DNA from 4 places in the Glaciecola sp. 2405UD65-10 genome. Region 4 is predicted to be linked to each of the others. Evidence: predicted binding sites of a transcription regulator. Region 4 holds the regulator's gene; each other region holds the start of a gene.
The links. Region 4 encodes sigma-54, which starts transcription at its own class of promoters, with help from an activator protein. Its sites were predicted from a motif close to GTTGGCACGNNNNTNGNNT; they were not measured.

Region 1: a site for sigma-54 is predicted at 1,515-1,533, ahead of nirB (nitrite reductase large subunit NirB). Genes of this name have one in related genera too.
Region 2: a site for sigma-54 is predicted at 1,821-1,839, ahead of glnK (P-II family nitrogen regulator). Genes of this name have one in related genera too.
Region 3: a site for sigma-54 is predicted at 1,704-1,722, ahead of ACOI22_RS12495 (BON domain-containing protein). Genes of this name have one in related genera too.

What each region holds. Positions count from the first base shown of each region.
Region 1 covers NZ_JBMEUF010000002.1:397,353-401,363, forward strand. Annotated here, with positions in the region: gene nirB (nitrite reductase large subunit NirB) at 1-1,292, opposite strand, end outside; gene feoB (ferrous iron transporter B) at 1,681-3,498, opposite strand; gene ACOI22_RS13935 (FeoA family protein) at 3,518-3,745, opposite strand; gene ACOI22_RS13940 (hypothetical protein) at 3,833-4,011, opposite strand, start outside.
Region 2 covers NZ_JBMEUF010000002.1:229,584-233,594, reverse strand. Annotated here, with positions in the region: gene mrcB (penicillin-binding protein 1B) at 1-1,674, shown strand, start outside; gene glnK (P-II family nitrogen regulator) at 1,901-2,239, shown strand; gene ACOI22_RS13115 (ammonium transporter) at 2,268-3,494, shown strand; gene gloA (lactoylglutathione lyase) at 3,656-4,011, opposite strand, start outside.
Region 3 covers NZ_JBMEUF010000002.1:91,135-95,145, forward strand. Annotated here, with positions in the region: gene ACOI22_RS12490 (ATP-binding cassette domain-containing protein) at 1-982, shown strand, start outside; gene ACOI22_RS12495 (BON domain-containing protein) at 1,118-1,669, opposite strand; gene ACOI22_RS12500 (diacylglycerol kinase family protein) at 1,805-3,445, opposite strand; gene rapA (RNA polymerase-associated protein RapA) at 3,740-4,011, shown strand, end outside.
Region 4 covers NZ_JBMEUF010000003.1:44,992-49,002, reverse strand. Annotated here, with positions in the region: gene lptC (LPS export ABC transporter periplasmic protein LptC) at 1-314, shown strand, start outside; gene lptA (lipopolysaccharide transport periplasmic protein LptA) at 283-885, shown strand; gene lptB (LPS export ABC transporter ATP-binding protein) at 911-1,639, shown strand; gene ACOI22_RS15435 (RNA polymerase factor sigma-54) at 1,748-3,274, shown strand; gene hpf (ribosome hibernation promoting factor) at 3,296-3,583, shown strand; gene ptsN (PTS IIA-like nitrogen regulatory protein PtsN) at 3,595-4,011, shown strand, end outside.

The sequences.
Region 1 (4,011 bases), on a different contig from region 4:
TCGCCTTTCGTCACGTTGTGGCACGAACACAACATGGCGGTATCAGGTAGGCTATCAGCCCCTAAAGCAGGTGCGCTGTCAGAATTAGGCAGTATTAGCGCTTCTGGGAATTCAGGTAACTCAATGCCATTTAAAGCATACTGGAGCAAAGTGTCGTAATCACTGGTATCACCCACTAACACCGCACCTAACAGCTCTTTTTGTGTTTCATCTACCACTAACTTTTTATACACGCCTTGGGGCTGGTTTTCGTAAGTGTAAACCTGAGCGCCTTCTGTTTTTGCGTGTGCATCACCAATTGAGCCAACCTCTACGCCCATTAGTTTTAATTTGGTGCTCATATCAGCGCCTTCAAAGGCGTTTTCAATGTCACAAATGTGATCAGCCACTACACGCGCCATTGAATAGCCCGGTGCAACAAGTCCGAATATTTTATTTTCCCAAAGGGCGCATTCACCAATCGCATAAATGCTAGGGTCTGAGGTAAGGCAGTGATTATCTACCACTATTCCGCCGCGCTCACCAATAGCCAAATTACTTTGCTTTGCTAATGCATCAGAAGGTCTAATGCCTGCAGAAAACAAGATCATGTCAGTATCAAGGTGTGTGCCGTCAGCAAATTGCATTTTGTATCTATGAGTGTCGCCTTTTTCTATTACCTGTGTGGCTTTTTGCGTATGCACTTGCACGCCTAAATCGGTAATTTTGTCACGTAGTACTCGGCCGCCGTCTTGATCAAGTTGCACCGCCATTAGCTGTGGCGCAAACTCTACAACATGTGTATCTAAGCCGGCTTCTTTTAAGGCATTGGCCGCTTCTAAGCCTAGTAAGCCGCCACCCACAACCACACCCACTTTACTAACAGAGGCAGCAGTTTGTATGTCATGTAAATCTTCAATAGTACGGTAAACCAAACAATGGGCTTGGTCGTTACCTGGAATGGGGGGAACAAATGGGAACGAGCCCGTAGCAAGCACTAACGTTTTGTAAGCATAACTTTCACCTGTACTGGTAGTCACTAACTTAGCGTCTTTGTTTATTTCACTTACCCATGAATTAAGCACATATTTTATATTTTGCTGTTCGTACTCAGCCTCGGTGGTCATGGCTAAGTCATCAGCGGTTTTACCACTAAAAAACTCTGACAAATGCACTCTATCGTAAGCTAATCTTGGCTCACCACATAATACGCGAATGCTTGCTGTAGGGTTAATTGTTCTAAGCTGGGTAACAAAGTGATGCCCTACCATGCCATTGCCTATTACTAATACATCATCGATTACTTGTGCCATAATTTGCCTCATAAATATGTGTTTGCGCTTGCGACCACTCGTATTTGCTTGGTAGAACAGCGCGATTTAAACAGTAAGCGTGGTAGCCGTTGTGCCTTGCATACTGAAAAAAATCCAAAAAAAAACCCACACGCGATTTCTCGCATGTGGGCATCTTTGCCAATTCTCCTTTAGTTTTTCTAAAGTGAGAATAAAAATTGTAAACTTAACTCACTATTATTTATTCAATATTAATGCCAAGAGTTATTAGCATTACTTTTCAATAGCTTAGCTATTTTCACCTCTTAATCAACGCAATGCTATGCACTAAAAAAATGCAACCGCGCCCCGAAAACAAGCAATTAAGGCCATTCTTTATACTCGTTTTAGCCCATTTCAACGCTAAACATTAGCTTAGTATTGCGTAAATAGCCGCGCCAACTAAGTAGGCAAGGAGTCCATAAAGTACAAAGATCCCCCATGAATATCTGTTTTTAGCGGTTTCACCCTTTAATGTAGCTACGGTGGCAACGCACTGAAGCGCAATTACATAAAATCCTAATAAGGCAATACCTGAGGCCAAGCTTAGGCCGTCAGCTTGGAGCTGCGCGGCTAAACCGCCAATATCTTCGTCGGCATTTTCAATGCTAAACAAGGTACCTAACACGCCAACAAATACCTCCCTTGCTAAGAACGACACCAAAATAGCCACTGCATAACGCCAATCAACGCCTAATGGGGCAAATAACGGCTCTAAAAACTGCCCAATATACGCAAGATAAGATGCAGACAAATCACCATTTTGCGGGAAATAACCCAGTACCCAAACCACTACCGACACCATAAATATTACAGGCCCTGCGCGGCGTATAAACTGCTGGCCGCTATTCACCGTTTTGTAAAATAAAGGACGCCAATGTGGCAATCTATAGCTGGGTAATTCAATAATAAAAGGTAAGTCGCTTTGTTTTTCGCTTTTTTCAATCCATGAATTCAACAGCTTACTCATTATTAGAGCGGTAAAAATACCTCCAAAATATAAGGCAAAAAATACCGCGCCTTGCAGGTTTACCCAGCCTCCTAAATAACTCTCATTTGGGACTAACACGGCAATAAGTAAAGCATAAACGGGTAAGCGAGCCGAGCACGACATAAGTGGGACTGTTATCATGGTTATTAGGCGCTTACGAGGCGATTCAATAGTACGCGCGGCCATAATAGCCGGAATGGCACAGGCGTGGCCTGATAAATAAGGAATGAAGCTCCTCCCTGACAAACCAAACAAACTTAAGGGTTTGTGGCAAATTAAGGCTGCGCGCGCCAAATACCCGCTGTCTTCAAGTAGGCCAATTATAAGGGTAAGTACCATTATTTGCGGGACAAACACTAAAAAGGCTCCTACCCCACCAAAAATAGCATCATTAACGAAGTCACTCACTATGCCTTCAGGCAAAGCCGCAACAGTTAGCTCTCCTAGTATGCTTATACCCGTTTCAACGGCATCCATTAAAGGCGTAGCCCACGTAAATATGCTTTGAAACAAAAAGAACATCACCGCAATAAATATTACGCCGCCGGCAATGCTATGCAGTAAGAAGTTATCTAGTTTGTTTTGCTGTTTTAATACAATGTCTTTATCTATTGCGAACTGCTTGGCTAAGTTTTTAGCAAATAATAAGCTAGCGTGTTGGTTTAAGTCAGGGCGCTTTACTTGCACTAACTCAGGCGCTTGAGCATGGCTATGAAGTGCTTGGGTAAACTCACTTATGCCAATTAAGGTTTTTGCTGAAATCCCATAAACGGGTGACCCAAGTTGCGCCGACAAGGCTTCTACATCAATGCTATGGCCAAAACGTGTTAGCTCATCCATCATGTTAAGGGCAAATATCACCCCTTTATTATGCTGTTTAGCTAATTGTTGCACCTGTAAAGCGAACACCAAGGAGCGCTCTAATTTGGTCGCATCTAAATTGCAAATAACTAAAGAGGTATCGGCATTTTCCATCGCTATATGAAGCTGTTCAATAGCGAGAGACTCATCACTTGAAATAGATGACAACGAATAAGTGCCAGGGAAATCTACTAGTTCGTAACCGTTGAATGTGCCTGATTTCAGCTCAACCGTAACACCTGGAAAATTAGCAACTTTTTGTTTTAGCCCGGTAAGTTGGTTGAACAGCAAGCTTTTGCCCGAATTAGGCTTTCCAACCAATATAATTTTTTTCATGTAGGTGTATAACTTCTTATTACGGGTGGATGAATATGTTTTGAGCAAGCTGCTTATCAAGGGAGTAAACGCAATCTTGCACTTGTACTACAATGGGGCCGCTAAACGGGCTGCGCTTCATACAAGTGAGTTCTTCGCCTGCAGCAAAGCCCATTTCAGACAAGCGTATTTGCAAGCCTTCTGCTAAGTCAGGGTGAAGTTTTTCAACCCGAGCTTGTTGTTTGTTAGATAGTTCCCAAAGCGTCATTGCGGTCTCATCTTGTGAATTTATGTAATAATAATCGTTCTCATTTGAAATTAATAGCGCTAGATCAATCTTTACGCAATAAAAGCGTTATTTTGAGATAAATGTGCCGTTGTTTCTGCGTGCCACTTCGGTCATCAATGTTGCAAATTGCAAACTATCGCGGCCTAAACTACGCTTGGCTTTACGAAAACCTATGGCATGAATGCGTGCTATTTTTTTGCCCGATGTGTTGGTATTTAAGCGGTTAATATTCGCCAATGTTACAT
Region 2 (4,011 bases), on a different contig from region 4:
GGAGGAAGCACTCTTACGCAACAACTCGTGAAAAATCTATTTTTAACTCGCGAACGCTCGTATGTGCGAAAGCTTAAAGAGGCCGCGATGGCCTTAGTGATTGATGCGCGTTACAGCAAAGAAGCAATATTAAACGCCTATATTAACGAGGTGTTTTTAGGTCAAAACGGCGCTGTAGCGATACATGGCTTTGGCTTAGCTAGCCATTACTATTTTAACAAGCCTTTGCATGAACTCGAAATTCAAGAAATTGCCACCTTGGTTGGCTTAGTCAAAGGCCCTTCATATTATGACCCTAAACGCCGCGCTGAACGCACTGTAGAGCGACGTAATTTAGTTCTGCGTTTGTTGTTTGAAGCCAACGAAATTAACCGAGTAGAGTATAAAACCGCCATCAATGCGCCGCTACTTGTAAACAATAGCCCTAGTTTAGCCTCAGGTATGCATCCCGCCTTTATGGATAAAGTACGAGATGAACTAAAAAACGTAATTGCTGATAAAACCGAGCGTCAAGCTGGTGTGAAGGTATTTACTACTTTGGATATAAACGCCCAGCGCCGTGCAGAAGCTGCACTGGTTAAAGTGGTCGCTTCTAAATCAAAAATATATAAGCAAGCTAATTTAGAAGCGGCATTGGTGATGTCAGATATTAAAAGCGGCGGAATTCGCGCTATGATAGGAGGTAAAGAAATCACTTATGCTGGTTTTAATCGTGCTTTAAATGCCTACCGTCCTATAGGGTCGCTCATAAAGCCGGTAACATATTTAGCCGCGCTTGAGCAGCCAGAGCGATTTAATTTGGCCACCGTTTTACAAGATGAGCCAGTGAGCTTTGATGATGCTGAGGGTAAATTGTGGCAACCCATGAACGCTGATAAGAAGTTTCGTGGGCAAGTGTCTTTAGTTGACGCTTTGGTGAAGTCGTATAATGTGCCTAGCGTTAATTTGGCTGCGCAAATAGGTTTTGGCGAAGTACTTAGCACCCTACAAAGGTTAGGCGTTGAAACCAATGCAAGGGTACTACCTTCTGTGGCGCTAGGGGCGGTTGAACTGTCACCTTTACAAGTTAATCAAATGTATCAAACGCTATCAAATAACGGTGTAATGAAACCTTTGTATACGCTATTTGCAGTGTCAACGCATACTAATCAATTAGTTTGGAAACGCCCATCACAAGCTCTGCAAAGAGCTGATGAAGACGCTACTTATTTACTTAATTATGCCTTGCACAAAGTCACGCTTGATGGCACTGCAAAGCGTGTTAAAGAAGCCTTTCCTAACATTAATATGGCGGGCAAAACAGGTACTACTGATGACTACCGCGACAGCTGGTTTAGTGGGTTTGATAGAAACCTAGTAACCAGTGTGTGGCTGGGTAACGACAACAACGAACCTATAAATATGTCGGGAGCAACAGGGGCATTGGCAGTATTTATTGAACTGCAAAAGCAACAGTCACCAAAAACCCTTGTTAGACGCTTCCCTGATAGTTTGACCATTGCGCACTTCAACAAAAAAACGGGTGTGCGCATGTTGGCCGGTTGTCCTGGGGTGGTGAGTTTACCTGCAATCAAAGCTGCACTTGACGCCGCGCAGCCTTGTGCAGCTCAGCCTAAACCTCTTAAACAAGATGAAATAAAGAATAAATCGTGGTGGGAAAAGTTATTTAGTTAATAAACGGTTTACAAAGCTATAACGTTTAACACCCAATAATGCACCACAATGGCTCAAAAACATCAATGCGCACCTTTATCGTGCGCATTATGCCTCGTAAGATCCAATTCAATTAGTTAAGTTTCTGTTTTTTATAATAATTAATTTTTGGCACTGGTTTTGTATTATCAAATTCAAACCAACGCTTTATCACTCATTTATTTTAAAAAAATAGCAGGAGCAACACATGAAACTAGTCACTGCAATCATAAAGCCTTTCAAGCTAGATGATGTTCGTGAGGCCATCTCTGAGATCGGCATCGACGGTTTGACCGTTACTGAAGTTAAGGGATTTGGACGTCAGAAAGGACATACTGAATTATATCGCGGAGCTGAATATCAAGTAGACTTTTTACCAAAAGTGAAACTTGAAATTGCGGTTCAAACTGATCAGGTTGAGCGTTTGGTAGAGGCCATTGTTGGCGCTGCTAAAACCGGCAAAATTGGTGACGGTAAAGTATTCGTTTATGACCTTCAGCAAGCGGTACGTATTCGTACTGGCGAAGTTGATACTGAAGCCCTATAAGCATTAAGCATTTCTCGGAGAAAACACAATGGAAATTACATTTGAACTAGGGTATGCATTAGATACCTTCTATTTTTTGATTTGCGGCGCATTCGTAATGTGGATGGCGGCAGGTTTCACTATGTTAGAAGCGGGCTTAGTACGCGCTAAAAACACCACTGAAATTTTAACTAAAAACGTATCGCTTTATGCGATTTCGTGCATCATGTATATGATTTGTGGTTACGCAATTATGTACGGTGGTGATTTCTTCTTGTCAGGTATTACTGGTGACGGCGCAACCGGCGTTGCAGAAGATGCTGCGACTTACGCACCATCAGCTGACTTCTTCTTCCAAGTAGTATTTGTTGCTACAGCAATGTCAATCGTATCTGGTGCGGTTGCTGAGCGTATGAAGCTTTGGTCTTTCTTATTGTTCGCTGTGGTTTTAACAGGTTTCATCTATCCAATGGAAGGTGCTTGGACTTGGAACGGCGAAGCTGTATTTGGTATGTATGTACTAGGTGACCTTGGTTTCTCTGACTTCGCAGGTTCAGGTATTGTACACATGGCTGGTGCAGCTGCTGCGTTAGCGGGTGTATTGGTACTAGGTGCTCGTAAAGGTAAATACACTGCCGACGGAAAAGCAAACGCGATTCCTGGTGCTAACTTACCACTTGCCACTTTAGGTACATTCATTTTATGGATGGGTTGGTTTGGCTTTAACGGTGGTTCTGTATTGGCGACTGCTTCGGTAGAAAGCGCAAACAGTGTTGCTGTTGTATTTATGAATACCAACATGGCCGCTGCAGGTGGATTAGTTGCTGCATTAATTGTAGCTCGCCTAATGTTCGGTAAAGCTGATTTAACCATGGCATTAAACGGTGCATTAGCAGGCTTAGTTGCTATTACAGCTGAACCTTCTACTCCAGATGCACTTGAAGCTACTTTGTTCGGCGCTGCCGGCGGTGTTTTAGTTGTATTTAGTATTATTGGTTTAGACAAGCTTAAGATTGATGATCCAGTGGGCGCTATTTCAGTTCACGGTGTAGTTGGTTTATTAGGCTTATTATTAGTACCAATCACTAACACTGGTTCTTCGTTTAGTGGCCAAATTATTGGTGCACTTACTATCTTTGTTTGGGTATTCGTAACTAGCCTAGTTGTTTGGTTAATCATCAAAGCAATCATTGGTGTACGAGTAACTGAAGAAGAAGAGTTTGAAGGTGTTGATATGAGCGAGTGTGGCTTAGAAGCCTACCCTGAGTTCAAATAAACAACGCTTTTTAAAAGTTTGAAGGGAAAATGCGGTTACAAATAAATAATAAAAATAATAAGATAGAATAAAAACCGCACTAATTAATAAAGCCAACTACCCAAAGTAGTTGGCTTTTTTTATGCTTAGCATTTCAGGCTGTGGTAGGTAATAAAGGCTGTTTACCACTCACCCGTATTTGGCATGCTTGCCCAAGGCTCAGCACTTGGCAGCGCTTCCCCTTTCTGTAATAGCTCAATTGATATGTTGTCGGGGGAGCGAACAAAGGCCATGTGTCCATCACGTGGGGGGCGGTTAATTACTACCCCGTTAGCTTGAAGTTGCTCACATAAGCTGTAAATGTTCTCTACTCTAAAGGCTAAGTGACCAAAAGCACGCCCTATGGTGTAAGCTTCTTCTGGGTCCCAGTTATAGGTTAACTCTAACTCAGGTGCTTGTTTGTTTTTAACTGATTCTGCGTCATCAGGGGCAGCTAAATAAATAAGGGAAAAGCGCCCTTTGTCACTGTCGTAGCGGC
Region 3 (4,011 bases), on a different contig from region 4:
ACAGCCGAAAATGCTTATATTGGATGAGCCTTGGGACGGCTTAGATACGCAATCAAGCGAAAAGTTGAACAACCTTTTGCAGCATTTATCCGCAAGCACAACAATAGTTTTTGTGTTAAATCGTTTAAGCGAAATTCCAGCTTACATAAAACACCTTATACTGATGCAGTCGGCAGCTATTCACTGGCAAATTGCCGATCCACACGGCATTTCGGCCCATATTTCACATATAAAACAAGTTTTGCATCTACAACAAAGTAGTCTTGAACTTCCAGGTAAAGATGCTGACAGTTTTGCTCCTCCTCTCTTAAATGAGAGTGGCCCTTTAGTAAAGTTGAATAAAGTTAAAGTAGCTTATCAAGATAACCTTATATTTGAGGACCTTGACTGGACCATTGAGCCACAGCAACATTGGCGATTAAGCGGGCCAAATGGTTCTGGTAAAACCTGTTTGTTGAACCTAATTACAGGTGACCATCCCCAATGCTATGTGAATGATATTTACGTATTTGGCTATCAGCGTGGAAATGGTGAAAGTATCTGGCAAATAAAACAGTATATTGGCTACATATCTAACGCTTTGCACCTATCTTACAAAGTTGGATGCTCTTTGCTAAACGTAATTTTATCTGGCTTTTACGACAGTATTGGGCTGTATAAGCAAGCTACGGAATACCAAGTTCAGCTCGCTCAGAAGTGGCTAAGCGTTATGGGCTTAAGTCATAAAGCAAATGACGCTTTTCATGATTTATCCTTTGGTGATCAACGTGTAGCGTTAATTGCTCGCGCTATGGTTAAACACCCCGCCTTACTTATACTAGATGAGCCTTGTAATGGCTTAGACGATATCAACCGAATCAAAGTCTTAGCATTAATTGAGTTACTGGCGCGGGAAGGAAATACAACAATTTTGTATGTAAATCATCACTTAGATGACCAAATTCCTAGTATCCAAAACCATTTTTCATTGCCTCATAAATAGCGCTTAAGCCAATTGACTATGCGCGCACAAAAAAACCGAAAGCTGACTCTCGGCTTTTTTAACTGTTTTGCTATGATGCTTTGATTAGAAGTAAGCTATCATTTCGCAAGATACAGTTTGATGCAGATACAATGATTATTCAGCTTCGTTTTCAATCATTAACTCATCATTTACTGATGATACATCATTGGTATTTTTAGCGATTGCAATGGCTAAATCGCGCTCTGCTTCAGAATCTACTGTACCATTTAAGGTCACTTCACGGTTATCAACATCTACATCAATATCTAAACCCGATACCTCAGAATCAAACAATAAACGGCTTGTAATTACCGTGCTAATTTTCGCATCGGTAAATTGAGACGCTTCTTCTGACTCAGCGTCCATCTCTTCATTTACAACAACTAAACGGTTATCAACGCCTTTTACACCATCAATTCCCATTACGAGTTCTTCCGCTAATTCTTTTTCGATTTTATTTTCAACTTTACCTGTTAGGGTAAGCTTACCCATTGATACGTCAGTGTTAATGTCAAATGAATCAAGGTTGCCGTTGAACAATAAGGTTGCTTCGGCTTTTCCGTCAATCCAAGCATCCATGGCTTCTTTTTCCCACGTATTAGTGCCTGCCATTGCTGAAGTACTTAAACCTGTTACAAGTGCTAAAGATAATAATGTGCGTTTCATAATGACTCTCCTTTGTATTAGTTCACTTACTTTATTGCTAATAGCGTGCCGGAAATTAAATCATTGATTTAATTGATATAATTATATTTACCCTAGTTTTTTAATGAAAAATGTACAAAAAATTTTGTACTATTTTCAGTACTCCTTAGGGCATAGCATCATTAATGAACCGGCCTGAACCTCAACGCTCAGCTTTTTATCTTCGCGCACTTCACCATCTACTACATACTGCAAAGTATCGTCACTTACATTTTCTACCACAATTTTATTTACCTGCTTATGTTCAATACCATTCACTACGTTATTGCTATCATCATTGAATACCAGGCCAGTAAGGCTTTGAATACTGAGCGCGGTGAGCGGGATAAGCCTATCGTCTTTCGTATTTAGCAAAGTTAGGTCAAGTAAGCCGTCAAAAGGACTTGGCTGCTCTCCCCCTTGAGCCAAAATACTAGAGAAAGGCGCCGCATTGGCAATGACTAGGCTTGAAGCACTTACCTCTTCTTGCGGCCCATCATTTATTGCGATTTTATAGCTAGCACTATGATTATCTTTAATCGCATTACCTAGCGCGTTGATATAAGCCATTTCGCCAGATTCATTTTTATTGTCTCTATCGGCGTCTTTAATCATGCGCTGCTCAAAGCCCAAACCGGTCACTAGCACCATGGTTTCACCATTACATTTTGCAGTGTCCATAAACCGTGGCTGACCTTCTGTAATCACCTCTAGTGCTCTTTCAATAGGAATAATTTTTGATCTATTGCCAAACAGAACATGACTTAGCGCATTAGTCGTGCCCAAAGGAATAATTCCAATACACTGCTGGCTACCGGCATACACATCAGCAAGTTCGTTTACCGTTCCGTCACCACCACCGGCTATAATAACGTCAAAAGCCCCTTCTTTGTGAGCCAAGGCAATTTCTTTTGCTCCACGTTCTTTAGTGGTTTCTTCAATACTTAATTCATAGTGTTGGCTCAACACTTGTATAACTTCGGCCTTGTTTTCTCCCCACTTACCGCCCCCTGAAACTGGGTTTACAATAAGCAAGGCCTGTCTGCTTTTTTGTAGAACCCCCGCCTCATGCATTTTCTTTAGTTTGCCGTACTGTAAATTATTCAACCTTGCAGTGGCACGGGAGTCAGTAATATGGGCTAAGGCTTCATCTATATCGGTGAACGCTTTAGATGCGAGTAAATAAGCAGCAACTATTAATACTGAGCGGCCGCGACCCATAGCACAATGCACCACTACCCCTTTATTATTATCAATATGATTGGCTATCCATTTAACCGCATGAACTAAGTCATCTTTATGTGGGCTAGTATGATCAAGAATAGGAACATTGAGGTAATCGAGGTTTTTATCTTCCGCACTCCAATTAAGACCATCAAATTCAGCCGTCGCATCAAGTATTGCATGCACGCCCTCATCTTTTAAAAAATCAGTATCAGATGGAAACAACCTACAGGCCAAATATAAGTGCGGGCCTACTTTTTGAATGGCGGGTACCGAATCATTTTTACGAGACCAAGCGTTATATGCTTGCGCACCTAAAAAGAATGGAAAAAACATCCATTTTATATAAAAAGGAATAGAGCCATCGCTTCGCTTGCGAAATATTGCCGGCTTATCTGATAAATAAGCAATGCAAACCAAGCTTAGGGATATTGCTATCCATAAAAAAATTAGGGCAAAATAACTTGCCTGTACAAAATATGCTGCTAAAAAAAGCCCTATAGCACCTGCTAAATAGTATTTAACAATAAACATGGTCCATCTCCTCGAAAGTCCATTACAATAATCCATGATGTAGATAGCAATAAATTAGCCAACATGAGTGGGGATGCTAAATCCAACGAAAACAAGCAATTAAGTAAAACCGCTTGGTCATATTTTCAATTTAATGCGATATGCCAATGAACTCTGTGAAAATTTTACACAAAAAATCGGCTCAAATATTGAAAAATACGTAGGTATATAGCGTAACAATTTCGATTAATGGCTGACTTCTAGCGCCTTGAGGTTTACAATTAAGCCATAATTTTTGCAACGTCTTCGGTAGTAATGAGCGATACAAATACTTTTCATGTAGGTCAGCGGTTTATTAGTAATAGCGAGTCCAATTTAGGGCTCGGTGTAGTAATGTCATCAGATGCAAGAAGCGTCACGGTTTTATTCCCTGCGGTAAGCGATGAAAGGATTTACGCTAAATCAAATGCTCATGTTACTCGGCTTGTACTCAGTGCTGGCGAAAAAGTAAAGCATGTAGACGGTTGGGAAATTGTGATTGATGATGTAGTTGAGCAAGATAATTTGCTGACGTACTCAGGCTTACG
Region 4 (4,011 bases):
TATACACGCTATTTTTAGATGATGGACAACCGTGGCAAATTACGGCTCAAGAAGGCACCTTGCATAACAACAATAGAATACAACTTGAGAAAAACGTAAAAATTGTTAATTTGCGCAGTGAAGAGTATGTTAAAGCCATTGCTACCGAATTTATTGAAATTGATTTAGAGAGTAAGACCCTGTTTTCTGACCAAGTGGTAGAAATTAAAGGGCAAGATTATTTAGTTACCAGTGTGGGTTTATTTGGTGATTTAGTTACCCAACAATACGAGTTAAAAGAACATGTTAAAACGCAAGTTAACCCCCAGTTTTAAGCACCTAGGGCTACTTTTTATATCAGCAGCCTGTGCGCTGACTTTTCACGCACATGCCCTACCCGCTATGGCGGCACAAACTGCAGAAGATAGCAGTGCTACATCAACCATTGCACAAGATTTTGATTTGCCGGTTACGCTTACGTCAAATCACCAAGCAATTGATGGCAAGAAAAAAACGTCTATTTTTACTGAAAATGTGGTTATTCGCCAAGGCAGTCTAGAATTACTTGCTGACCGCGTTGAACTTGATGCTACCAATGGCAAGCGCCAAGAAGTCATTATAGCAAGCGGCAGCCCCGCCAGTTACAAGCAGCGCTTAGAAGACGGTACTATAGTAGAAGCACGAGCTAACAAAATTGTATATACCGTAGCGTCTAGAACGCTTTCGCTTCGCGGCCAAGCCGTTATTGTGCAAAACGATGTGAAAGTAGATGGTGATTCTATTTTGTTTGATATGGCGAAAGAGCAAATCTTAGCTGAATCTGATGAAAACAGCAGTGGCCCCGTTACTACAGTAATAAGCCCTGGTGCATTTTCGCAAGAAAAGTCTGATTCAGAACAACAATAAACAACGCTATTGAAGGATTGTATTTGTGACCAGTACGCTGTGCGCCAGAAACTTAGCTAAATCGTATAAATCTCGCCAAGTTGTGCGCGATGTAAGCATTGAAGTATCAACAGGACAAATTGTTGGTCTGTTAGGCCCCAATGGTGCAGGTAAAACCACTACTTTTTATATGATAGTGGGTTTAGTACCACTAGATAAAGGCGATATTTTTATTGATCAAATGAACTTAAGCCACCTTCCTATGCACGAGCGTGCAAGAAATGGCATTGGTTATTTACCTCAAGAAGCCTCTATTTTCAGAAAACTCACTGTGTATGAAAATTTAATGGCCATATTGCAAACTCGCAAAGATATTTCAAAAGACCAGCGCGAAGTCATAGCTGATGAACTGCTTGATGATTTTAATATTAATCATATTCGTAACAGCCTTGGCATGAGTTTATCAGGTGGCGAAAGACGCCGCGTTGAAATTGCGCGGGCATTATCAGCTGATCCCAAGTTTATTTTGCTTGATGAACCCTTTGCAGGGGTTGATCCAATATCAGTAAATGACATTAAAAAAATAATTTACCAATTAAAAGAACGTGGCATTGGGGTTTTGATTACTGACCATAATGTAAAGGAAACCCTTGATGTATGTGAGCTTGCGTACATTGTGAGCCATGGAGAATTGATAGCTAGCGGCACGTCTGAAGAAGTTCTTGCTAATCAAACGGTAAGAGATGTTTATCTTGGCGAACAATTTGCATTATAAACCTCTTTTTTTTTCCTAATTAGGGAGTATGATAAGCATTAATGATAGGAATCGCTAGGTAAGGTAGATGTTTTACATACTTGAGATAGGCGCAGTAGAAGGATAGTAATGAAACCCTCGTTACAACTGAAGTTCAGTCAACAATTGACTATGACCCCCCAATTGCAACAAGCTATTAAGCTGCTGCAACTGTCAACACTTGATCTGCAACAAGAAATTCAAGAAGCCATTGAATCCAATCCCCTTTTGGAGACGGTAGAATTAGACTATAGCAATGAAAACGCTGACCGAGGCGAAACGCTCGATTCCCGAACTGACAAAGAACAAGCTTCAGCGAATATAGAAGGCGTAAACGAAGCGAATGCATCTTTAAGTAGTGGCGAAAAAGATGTTCCTGATCCTATGGATGCACATGAAGCACTTGAAAACCGCGATTTACCCAATGATTTACCGCTTGATAGTTCATGGGAAGATTACCTAGGTTCTACATCAGCCCCCACTAAAATGACCGGCTCAAGCCCTGACGACGACTACATATTCCAAGGCGAAACTACCGAAAACATTCAAGACCATTTGCTATGGCAAGCTGAAATGACGCATTTTAGCGATAATGACATGTCAATAGCGATTGCCATAATTGATTCAATTGACGAATCAGGCTATTTAACCAGTTCGTGTGAAAACATATTAGATAGCTTAGATAACGAAGACATTGATTTAGACGAAGTAGAATGCGTACTTAAACGTATTCAACGTTTTGACCCTATTGGTGCAGGCGCACGTTCAGTACAAGAATGCTTATTGGTGCAATTGCAACAATTTGATAACGATACACCATGGCTTGAGCAAGCCCGCTCACTGATTGAAGAACACGCTGACTTATTAAGCAGCAAAGACTACCGTACACTTATGCGTAAAACGCGTTTAAAGGAAGATCAACTGCGTGAAGTCATGCGCTTATTGAAAACCTTGAATCCTCGCCCGGGTAGCGCAGTTTCATCAAGAGAGCCTGAATATGTTATCCCCGATGTTAATGTTTACAAAAATAAAGGCGTGTGGACAGTTGAATTAAACAACGAAGCCCTACCCGCCCTTACCGTAAATGAAACCTACGCGAAACTATCGAAAACCAGTAATTCGAACGATTCGCAATATATAAAGTCTCATTTACAAGAAGCAAAATGGTTTATTAAAAGTTTGGAAAGCAGAAATGAAACCCTTTTGAAGGTGTCGCATTGTATTGTTGCTAAACAACGTGAATTTTTTGAGCAAGGTCCTGAAAAAATGCAGCCCATGGTATTAAACGATGTGGCTGAAATGGTAGACATGCACGAATCAACTATTTCACGTGTTACAACACAAAAGTACATGCACACCCCAAGAGGCATATTTGAGCTTAAGTATTTCTTTTCGTCACACGTATCTACAGAGTCTGGCGAAAATTGTTCTTCTACTGCTATTCGTGCGTTCATCAAAAAATTAGTTGCTGATGAACCATCGAACAAGCCGTTAAGTGATAGCAAGATTGCGCAATTGCTTGCCGATCAGGGCATTAATGTGGCCCGGCGAACAATTGCAAAATACCGGGAATCGTTAAACATTCCCCCTTCTAATCAACGAAAAAGCCTTGTCTAAAAGGCAAAGAGGACCATCAATATGCAAATTAACCTTACCGGTCATCACGTCGAAATCACCGACTCATTGCGCACTTATGTTGACACTAAGTTTGAAAAACTCGAACGACATTTCGACCATATCAATAATGTGCATGTAATACTTAACGTTGAAAAACTTAACCAAAAAGCGGAAGCCACTGTACACATGAGTGGTGGTGAAGTATTTGCTAACTCAGAACACACCGATATGTATGCGGCTATTGATGGCTTAATTGATAAGCTAGATCGCCAAGTTATTAAACACAAAGAAAAACTTAAGCGTCACTAAGCTAACTAACTATGATCATAAATGACATAATTTCACTTGACCGAACTCAATGTTCGGTTGAGTGCCATAGCAAAAAACGAATTTTTGAAAAAATTTCTGAAATTGCTGTATTGCAGTCACCTGAGCTTGACCAAGTAGAAGTGCTTTCAAGTCTATTAGGTCGAGAAAAAATGGGCAGTACTGGTATTGGAAATGGCATTGCTATTCCACATGGCCGAATAAAAGGTCTGAGTCATATGATTGCAGTAATACTCACAACCAATTCTCCAATAGATTTTGACGCAATTGATAGTCAAGCCGTTGATATATTCTTTGCGATTTTAGTGCCCGAAGAACAAACTAGCCAGCACCTTGAGGCTTTATCAGGCATAGCAAAAAAATTAAGCAATAAAGACATTGTAAAAGCAATAAGAAAAGCTGAAAACAAA